3 regions of the Citrobacter telavivensis genome follow, and region 3 is predicted to be linked to each of the others. Evidence: predicted binding sites of a transcription regulator. Region 3 holds the regulator's gene; each other region holds the start of a gene.
The links. Region 3 encodes Fur, which represses iron uptake genes when iron is present. Its sites were predicted from a motif close to ATAATAATGAGAACNACTATCAA; they were not measured.

Region 1 (3,284 bases), 600 kb from region 3:
CAGTAGCAGGCATCAATGAGGGGGGATGCTTATTTATAAATTACCGCAGTACCGTGCAGGTTGTTCGGACCCGTCACAGAAGTAATGCGGAAAGATTTCGCACCCATCGCATCCGCTTTCTGCGCCAGTTCGTCCTGCAGCGAACTCAGGTTAGTCCCTGCGTTTGCAGAGATGGTGCCGACTTTTTGCTGACCAGCAGGTGTTGACTGCACTTCAACAGCCGCGACGCTTGCGAATGACAGAGAACTGAGAACAGCAGCAGCGATGAGAGTTTTTACGTTTTTCATAATTGTGACCTTTTGCAGATGATTGGGGCGTCGTAAGTATTTACTTAACGATCGATAGGTAAATAATAGATGTGATCCAGGTCACACGTCAACTCATTTTTTATAACGATCGTTATATAAAATGAAAAGCGCTTATCTTTCATGTAACTAGGCTAAAAATATTTTTCTCGCGAATGCGCTGGAGCCTGTGCGGGTTTATTTTTATAATAGGTGTTCACTAACTCCATTAAGGTACAACGGCACCATGACAACTGAATCGACAAGTTGCGTAAAAAAAAGCCGTGGCCGACCAAAAGTGTTCGACAGGGAAGCCGCGCTTGATAAGGCCATGACACTCTTCTGGCAGCACGGTTATGAGGCGACATCGCTTTCTGACCTTGTTGAAGCAACGGGCGCGAAGGCGCCAACGCTGTATGCGGAATTTACTAATAAAGAAGGACTGTTCCGCGCGGTGCTGGACAGATACATCGCTCGCTTCGCGGCAAAACACGAAGCGCAGTTGTTCTGCGAGGAAAAAAGCGTTGAGGCGGCGCTGGAGGATTACTTCACCGCAGTAGCAACCTGTTTCACCAGCAAGGACACCCCCGCAGGCTGCTTTATGATTAACACCTCCGCGACGCTTGCCGCGGCATCACGCGATATTGCGCATACGGTGAAATCGCGTCACGCCATGCAGGAGCAGACCCTGACGCAATTTCTGCGCCATAGGCAGGAACGCGGTGAAATTCCGGCACACAATAACGTACAAAATCTTGCCGAGTATCTGAGCTGCATTTTGCAGGGCATGTCCATCAGCGCCCGCGAAGGCGCCAGTTTCGAGAAACTGATGCAAATCACCCACACTACCCTGCGCCTGTGGCCTGAACTGCTTAAGGCCTGATCGTTTTTTCTGACCGGGAAACGGCGTTTCCCGGTTCTTCTTCGACGAAATCCCCACACAATAATTAATGTTATCATTTAGTTAGGTTCAACTTTTCACAAAAACCTATTGATAATAGAAATTATTATCAGCAATATTCGCATTTGATTTTACATCTGTTTCACAATGTAACAGCTGGCACCGACCGGCTAAAACACCATCACCTGCACAGATATTTTCAGAAAGGAATGCGAATGAATAAGCGTCTTTGGGTCCTCAACCCGATCCTGTTGGCTCTGACTCTGCCCGCTGCGGCGGCACAAACAGAAGAAGAAAACCTCATCGTCAGCGCCAACCGCAGCCAGAAAACCGTCACCGAAATGGCGCAGACCACCTGGGTGATTGAAGGCCAGGAAATTGAGCAACAGGTTCAGGGCGGAAAAGAGTTTAAAGACGTGCTGGCGCAACTGATCCCCGGCATTGACGTCAGCAGCCAGGGACGTACCAACTACGGTATGAACATGCGCGGTCGCGCGATTGTCGTGCTGATCGACGGCGTACGCCTGAACTCATCGCGTACTGACAGCCGCCAACTGGATGCAATTGACCCTTTTAACATCGCACACATAGAGGTCATTTCAGGCGCAACGTCGCTGTATGGTGGCGGCAGTACCGGCGGCTTAATTAACATCGTCACTAAAAAGGGCCAGGCGGAACGCCAGGTAGAGCTTGAACTGGGCGGTAAATCCGGCTTTAACAACAGTAACGATCGCGACGAGCGCGTTGCCGCAGCGGTCAGCGGCGGTACAGATCGCGCGTCTGGCCGACTGTCCGTGGCTTATCAGCGCTTTGGCGGTTGGTACGACGGCAATGGCGACGCCCTGATGCTCGACAACACGCAAACCGGTCTGCAACACTCCGATCGTCTGGATGTAATGGGAACCGGGACTCTCGACATCGATGACCATCGCCAGATACAGTTGGTCACCCAGTATTACAAGAGTCAGGGGGATGAGGATTACGGACTGTACCTGGGTGAAAATATGTCCGCCGTTACCGGCAGCGGCACCGCCAGCACCCGCAGCGGTCTCAGTTCTGACCGTATTCCAGGGACTGAGCGCCATCTGATCAGCCTGCAATACTCCGACGCGGACTTCTTCGGTCAGAATCTGGTCAGCCAGATCTATTACCGCGATGAGTCGCTGAAATTCTACCCTTTCCCGACGCTCAGCAAAGGTCAGGTGACCAGTTTCTCAGCCTCGCAGCAGGACACGGACCAGTACGGCGCCAAAATCACGCTCAACAGCCAGTTGATGGATAACTGGGAGCTGACGTGGGGCGTCGACGCGGACCATGAAACCTTCGACTCCAACCAGAAGTTCTTCGATCTGGGCTGGTCTGTGCCGTCAGGCGGAATGGACAACCGCACGGCTTATACGACAGGGCGCTACCCCGGCTACAGCATCACCAACTTCGCCCCGTTCCTGCAAAGCAGTTATGACATCAATGACATCTTCACCCTGAGCGGCGGTGTGCGCTATCAGTGGACGGAAAATCGGGTTGATGATTTTGTGGGCTATGCGCAGCAGCAGGGGATCGCCAATGGCTTAGCGAGCTCTGCCGATGTCATTCCTGGAGGTAAAACCGATTACGACAACTTCCTGTTCAACGCCGGACTGTTGGCGCATCTCACCGAGCGCCAGCAGGCGTGGTTTAACTTCTCCCAGGGCGTTGAGCTACCGGATCCCGGGAAATATTACGGCAACGGCACTTACCAGTTGGTGGGCGATCGTTACCAACTCCAGCGCAGCGTGAACGTGGCGGATTCGCGTCTGGAAGGCATCAAGGTCAATTCGTATGAGCTGGGCTGGCGCTATACCGGCGATAATCTGCGTACCCAACTGGCGGCGTACTATTCGACGTCCGATAAGTCGATTGTGATTAACCGTAGCGATATGACGATCCGCGTGGAACCTGACGATCGCCGGATTTACGGCGTAGAAGGCGCGGCGGAGTACTTCATCCCTGACAGCGACTGGAGTCTGGGGGCGAACTTTAACGTGCTGAAATCCGAAGTGAAACAGAACGGGAAATGGGAAAAATGGGATGTGATGCTGGCCTCACCGTCCAAAGCCACC
Region 2 (3,284 bases), on a different contig from region 3:
ACGGAGAGGCTTCGCCACGCATGATGGTGTGTTTGAGCATCAGACCGGTGAGTACCGCCATCACAATGCCCAGCACGTACAGCGAGAATACCGCCAGCGCGCCATTTTGCCCGAAGAAAGCCGCAGCAAACACGGCGAAAATCGCCAGTCGCGCACCACAGGACATAAACGGTGCCATCATGATTGTCATCAGACGCTCGCGTGGCGCATCCAGGGTGCGGGCTCCCATCACCGACGGTACGTTGCAGCCAAAGCCGACAATCAGCGGGACGAACGATTTACCCGGCAGCCCCAACGCCTGCATCAGACGGTCCATCACAAACGCCGCCCGCGCCATGTAGCCGGAGTCTTCGAGGAACGAGAGGAACAGGTACATCATGCCGATCTGCGGGACCAGCGGCAGAACGGTATTAATCCCGCCGCCAAGCCCTTGTGCGAGGAAGATGGTCAGCCAGTCCGGGAAGTGAAGGGTATAGCCGATCCACTGAATGCCGTGAATAAAGATCGCCACAGAGCCGGCATCAAAAATCGGGGCTAACGCGCCGCCAATGTTAATGGCGAGCAGGAACATCAGGTACATCACAAACAGGAAGATCGGCAGACCCAGAAAACGGTTGAGGATGATTTTGTCCACTGCCGTCGTAAAGCGGCTGGGCTCTGCCGTCAGGGTGTTGCTCACCACGTCGCAGATCGCCGCAATGCATTGGTAACGCGCATCGGCGATGTGCAGCGCCGGGTCGTCCATCTCATCGCTCAGATGCGCCAGAGAAATCTCCAGTTGCGCCGCAGCGTCACCGGCGTATGCCCGGCTGTAGATATCCCCTTCCAGCATTTGCAGACCGAGCCAGCGACGCTGTTGTGCTGGCATCTCTTTTGCCATTGCGTTCGCCAGTTTATCGGCCTCACGCAACAGCGGTCGGGCGTAATGTACCAGTTCGACGTTTTCATTTTCACTGTGGCGGTCAATCGCCAGCTTCAGCGCTTCGATACCGCGTCCGCGAGTGGAAACCAGCGGGACGACCGGGCAGCCAAGACGGGCTGAAAGGGCGTCGATATCAATCCGGATTTGTTGTTTTTCCGCGATGTCGAGCATGTTGAGTGCGACAATGCAGGGAATGCCCAACTCAAGCAGTTGCAGCGTCAGATAAAGGTTACGCTCAAGGTTTGAGGCATCCACCACGTTAATTAACAGGTCAGCGTCGCCGCTCAGAATGTAGTGGCAGGCAATCTGTTCATCCAGAGAGGTTTGCGAAGAGATGGTGGTGAGCGAATACGTGCCGGGCAGATCGACCAGCGTGACCTGATGATCCGTGGTTGAGAATTGTCCCTCTTTACGTTCCACGGTGACCCCGGCCCAGTTGCCTACGCGTTGTCGGGCGCCGGTCAGTTGGTTAAACAGAGTCGTCTTACCGGAATTTGGATTACCAATTAAACCAATGGTTAATTTTTTCATCGTTATAGACTCACTGTATTAACAGGAAACCGCTTCCACTTCTAATAATGCCAGGTCTTTTTTACGCAATACCAGGCTGACGCGACGCGTTTCAATATGAATGGGATCGCCTAAGGGGGCGACGCGGACCACGTTAAATGAGGAACCCGGAAGCATGCCGAGGGAAAGCAGTTTCTGACGGTATGCAGGACTTATTTCACGGGCAAAGCCGGTAATTTTCCACGCAGTATCTGGAGTAAATTGCATAAGAACCTACTTGTTTCTTGCTAACTGGATGTTTACCTCATGGGGCAAAGTGGTGCGGCATGAGACCAGATGATTAGCCAACGAAGGAAAGACTCAATATTCTACAATACAATGATAATGAGAATGGTTTTTATCTTCAACCGATTAAATGTGACGGAATGTTGGTTTGAATAATAATCTGCGCCATTTTTGATATGGCTCAAAAATAATAACCGCCAGGTGAAATGATTTGAATTCTTAATAAATTAACGTTGTTAATGTTTAATTAAGGTTTCATCTGTTAATGAGGTGAAAAATAGAGTGAGGTGGTGAGAGGGAACCGTGTAAATATGCCGGATACGGTGTTGCCACCGCCATCCGGCGCACAATTCAGACTTAACGTTTCTTACCCATTGCTGCCGCCAGCGCATCCATCATCGCGCTGTTGCCTGCGGGTTGCGCTTCACGACCACGCGGTTTTGCCGCTTTCGCTGCCGGACGGTCGTTTCCGCCGCCGCCGCGACGGGCATTGGTTTCACCCGGCTGTTCGTCCAGGCGCATCGTCAGGGCAATACGCTTGCGCTGCAGGTCAACTTCCAGCACTTTCACCTTCACAATATCGCCTGCTTTCACCACGGTGTGCGGATCGTCGACGAACTTGTTCGACAGCGATGAGATGTGGACCAGACCATCCTGGTGAACGCCGATATCCACAAACGCGCCAAAGTTGGTGACGTTGGTGACTGCGCCTTCGAGAATCATCCCCGGCTGCAGATCGTTCATGGTTTCCACTCCATCGGCAAACTGCGCGGTTTTGAACTCCGGACGCGGATCGCGCCCTGGTTTCTCCAGCTCTTTGATGATGTCGCTGACGGTCGGGACGCCAAACTTGTCGTCAGTAAAATCGACGGCTTTCAGATTGCGCAGTTCGCTGCTGTTGCCCATCAGGTCTTTCAGGGCCTGTTGAGTTGCCGCCAGAATACGCTCCACGACCGGATACGCTTCCGGGTGAACCGTGGAAGCATCCAGCGGATTATCACCGTGGTTAATGCGCAAGAAGCCCGCACACTGTTCGAAGGCTTTCGGCCCCAGACGGCTGACTTTCAGCAGTTGCTGACGATTCTGGAACTGACCGTTCTCATCGCGCCAGGCCACAATATTCTGTGCCATCATGCGGGTCAGACCGGCCACGCGGGTTAACAGCGGAACCGATGCCGTGTTCAGGTCGACGCCGACGGCGTTTACACAGTCTTCCACCACCGCATCCAGCTTACGGGCTAGCTGCGTCTGGCTGACATCATGCTGATACTGACCAACCCCGATCGATTTCGGATCGATTTTCACCAGCTCGGCGAGTGGATCCTGCAGGCGACGCGCAATGGAAACCGCGCCGCGCAGCGAGACGTCGAGGTCCGGGAACTCCAGGGCTGCCAGTTCAGACGCGGAATAGACTGACGCCCCGGCTTCGCTGACGATCACTTTCTGCGCTGTCACTTTCGGGAACTGTTTCTGTACGTCGAGGAAGAAGCGTTCGGTTTCGCGCGAGGCGGTGCCGTTACCAATCGCCACCAGTTCCACGTTGTACTTTTCGCATAGCGCCGCTACC
Region 3 (3,284 bases):
GCATGACTTTTGTGAGCATCACGCGGGCGGCGAGCCCGGCGGGGGTGAGTTCATCGTCAGACAGGCTGACCAGAAAATTGGGGCGGCTAAGTACAGGATTGTGGACACCGATCACTCTTAGCGCGTCTCTCTCAAGGTGCGAAATGGCAGCTCCGGGTTGCAGCGTGGCACCGAGTCCGCTGCGAACGGCGTGCATCAGTAACGTCAGGCCGTCAATTTCCGTGGCGATATCAACCTTTAGTCCGTGTTCCTGACAGATGGCCTCCAGTCGGCCGCGCAGTCCGTGACCGAGGCTTGGCATGATCAGGGGAATATTCGCCAGTTGAGCAGGGGTTATGGTGTCATCCGGAATATCCGCCAGCAGCTCGTGCGTGCCAATCAGAAAAAGCCGCTCTTCGAGAACCGGCCTGGCGCTCCAGCGCAGGATCTTCTCTTTTTGAAAAACGACGGCCAGATCAATCTGACGGGTGTTGATCATCCGTTCCAGATTGCCCGAGAGGCTTTCCACCACATGCAAGCGTACGTCGGCGTAATGTTCCCGCATAGCATGAATAAACGGCATTCCCAGGACAGAGGCCGTGCTGGGGGCCATGCCGACGCTGACATGTCCGGACAGACGCGCATCGCGCGCGGCCAGAATGGCGTCATCAGCGTGACGCAGCGCCAGTTGCGCCTGTGAGTAAAAGGCCAGACCGGCGTTGGTTGGCGTTACGCCACGCGAGGTTCGCTGCAATAGACGAATCGCAAGTTCGTTTTCCAGTCGTGTCATCTGCTGGCTGAGCGCGGAAACGCCGATGTCGAGATCGAGCGCCGCGCTGCCCATACTCCCGGTTTCCACAATACGGACAAAATAACGTAGCTGGCGAAGTTCCATTTCGATTCTCCGGACAAGGCAGGGTGAGATTTTACATTAAAGCAACATGCTGTCAGAAGAAAGCGCGGCGTGGGGAATGGCACGCATAAAAAAAGCCAACCGGCAGGTTGGCTTTTCAGAATAATACAAATTATTTCGCGTCGTGCGCGTGTTCGTCTTCGCGACAATCGCCTTCAGCACAGTGGCCGTACAGATAAAGGCTATGATTCGTCAGACGAATGCCATGCTTCGCCGCGATCTCACGCTGACGCGCTTCAATAGAATCATCACTGAATTCGATCACTTTGCCGCAATCGAGGCAAATAAGGTGATCGTGATGATGCTGCTGGGTCAACTCGAAAACGGATTTACCGCCTTCAAAATTGTGGCGGGTAACGATCCCGGCGTCGTCAAACTGGTTCAGCACGCGATACACGGTCGCCAGACCAATTTCTTCACCCATGTCGATCAGTCGTTTATATAAATCTTCCGCACTGACGTGATGGTTTTCCGGTTCCTGAAGAACTTCCAGGATCTTTAAACGAGGAAGCGTTACTTTCAGGCCAGCCTTCTTTAATGCGGTATTGTTGTCAGTCATGCGGAATCTGTCCTGTTGCTAAACGATTCACTTCATACAAGAAGTGACAGAAATTGCACTCGAGATAATGCGTTTCATTATAGGACTGCCGTGTCTAAATGAAAACCGCAAGCCTCTGGCAAATGTTAATAAATAGTCGGTATTGCCTGGAAATGAGAGCGCCACCTAAAAACTCCCGCACATTGTACAGGGATGGGCAAGAAAGTTACAAATTTGTAGCAATTATTTTGATTGGTTCTGTCTATTGATGCGGCGCAAACATTGTCTGCGCCGCCGTACATCAGGCGTTAATGATGTCGTCGAGGTGCAGTTCTTCAGAAATCTGCTTCACCCATTTTTCCACGCGCTCGGCGGTCAGTTCCGGCTGACGGTCTTCGTCAATCGCCAGACCGACAAAATGGTCGTCATCCGCCAGACCTTTGGACGCTTCAAAATGATAGCCTGCGGTCGGCCAGTGACCCACGATGGTTGCGCCGCGCGGCTCAATGATATCGCGGATTGTGCCTAACGCGTCGCAGAAGTATTCAGCATAGTCTTCCTGATCGCCGCAGCCAAACAGCGCAACCAGTTTGCCGTTAAAATCAATGTCTTCGAGGGTCGGGAAGAAGTCGTCCCAGTCGCACTGCGCTTCACCGTAGTACCAGGTTGGGATACCAAGCAGCAGAATGTCATAGCCTTCGAGATCTTCCTTGCTGCTTTTTGCAATGTCATGCACATCGGCAACGTCTTTACCAAGCTGTTTTTGAATCATTTTTGCGATATTTTCGGTATTCCCGGTGTCGCTGCCGAAAAAGATGCCAGTGATTGCCATGAGTAAAGTAACCTCTTGAAACTTATTGAAATGGTGGTGGCGAGTTGCCCACAGATAACGGCAATCATAGCAGAACAGTCAGGTATGCGGAAATAGCAAACGCATACGAGTGCACTCCATGCTACACGAAAGTGGGGAATGAGGGGATTTCAGGCGAGATCCTGGCCGCGTAGCGCCGCCAGTTGGGCCATCAGTATCTCTTCAATCAGTTCACTGCGGCTCATCTCCCGGGATTCCGCCAGCTCATTTAGCGCGTCAACGGCTTCCGCGTTGAGCTTGAGCTCGACACGCTTAAGACCACGAACTTTGTCGCGTTTTAGCTGATTACGCTTGTTAATGCGCAGTTGTTCATCGCGCGAAAGCGGATTGGTTTTCGGTCGTCCCGGGCGACGCTCGTGCGCGAACAGATCTAGTGTCGTACGGTCCGTTTGTTCTTTGGCCATGATTTTGGTGACTTCGGGGAAACAATCAGCCAGGCCTCTGCCCGGATGGATAGCGCGCCATCATACATCAGCGGATGAGGCGCGCCAACGTTCGTACGTGTAATCGCGCACGGACGCTGAGTTTTTAATCAGTTAGCCGTCTCGTTGAGATAACGACGGATGGCGCGCAGCACCGCCTCCGGCTTTTCGGCATGCACCCAATGACCCGCCCCGGCAATCACATGCGCACGCGCCTGTGGGAACTGGGCCAGTAAATCGGCGCGATACGCCTCGGTGACATAAGGGGAGTTGCCGCCGGGGATAAACAGCGCCGGATGATCCCAGGCCGGAATCGTCTCCCAGCCGACGATATGCGGGTATTGTTCCCACAGCACCGGCACGTTAAAACGCCACTCGCCGTCAACATATGATTTCAGCAAAAACTGAATCACGCCTTCTTCATTAAGATATTCGCGCATGACCGCAGCCGCCTGCTGGCGGGTCTTTGCCTTTGATGCCGTCACCGCGTTGATGGCAGCGAAAATTTCGTCGTGGCGGCGGACAGGGTAGTCCACCGGGGCGATATCTATTGCCACTAAA

Region 1: the regulator Fur is predicted to act here: its motif matches at 1,276-1,298, upstream of ACERJC_RS05035 (TonB-dependent siderophore receptor).
Region 2: the regulator Fur is predicted to act here: its motif matches at 1,811-1,833, upstream of feoA (ferrous iron transporter A).

Annotation. Positions count from the first base shown of each region.
Region 1 covers NZ_JBGUBF010000001.1:1,055,052-1,058,335, reverse strand. Annotated here, with positions in the region: gene bhsA (multiple stress resistance protein BhsA) at 30-287, opposite strand; gene comR (TetR family copper-responsive transcriptional repressor ComR) at 532-1,167, shown strand; gene ACERJC_RS05035 (TonB-dependent siderophore receptor) at 1,401-3,284, shown strand, end outside.
Region 2 covers NZ_JBGUBF010000003.1:425,799-429,082, forward strand. Annotated here, with positions in the region: gene feoB (Fe(2+) transporter permease subunit FeoB) at 1-1,453, opposite strand, end outside; gene feoA (ferrous iron transporter A) at 1,472-1,699, opposite strand; gene ACERJC_RS16670 (Tex family protein) at 2,075-3,284, opposite strand, start outside.
Region 3 covers NZ_JBGUBF010000001.1:457,384-460,667, forward strand. Annotated here, with positions in the region: gene tcuR (tricarballylate utilization LysR family transcriptional regulator TcuR) at 1-874, opposite strand, end outside; gene fur (ferric iron uptake transcriptional regulator) at 1,005-1,451, opposite strand; gene fldA (flavodoxin FldA) at 1,732-2,262, opposite strand; gene ybfE (LexA regulated protein) at 2,412-2,705, opposite strand; gene ybfF (esterase) at 2,834-3,284, opposite strand, start outside.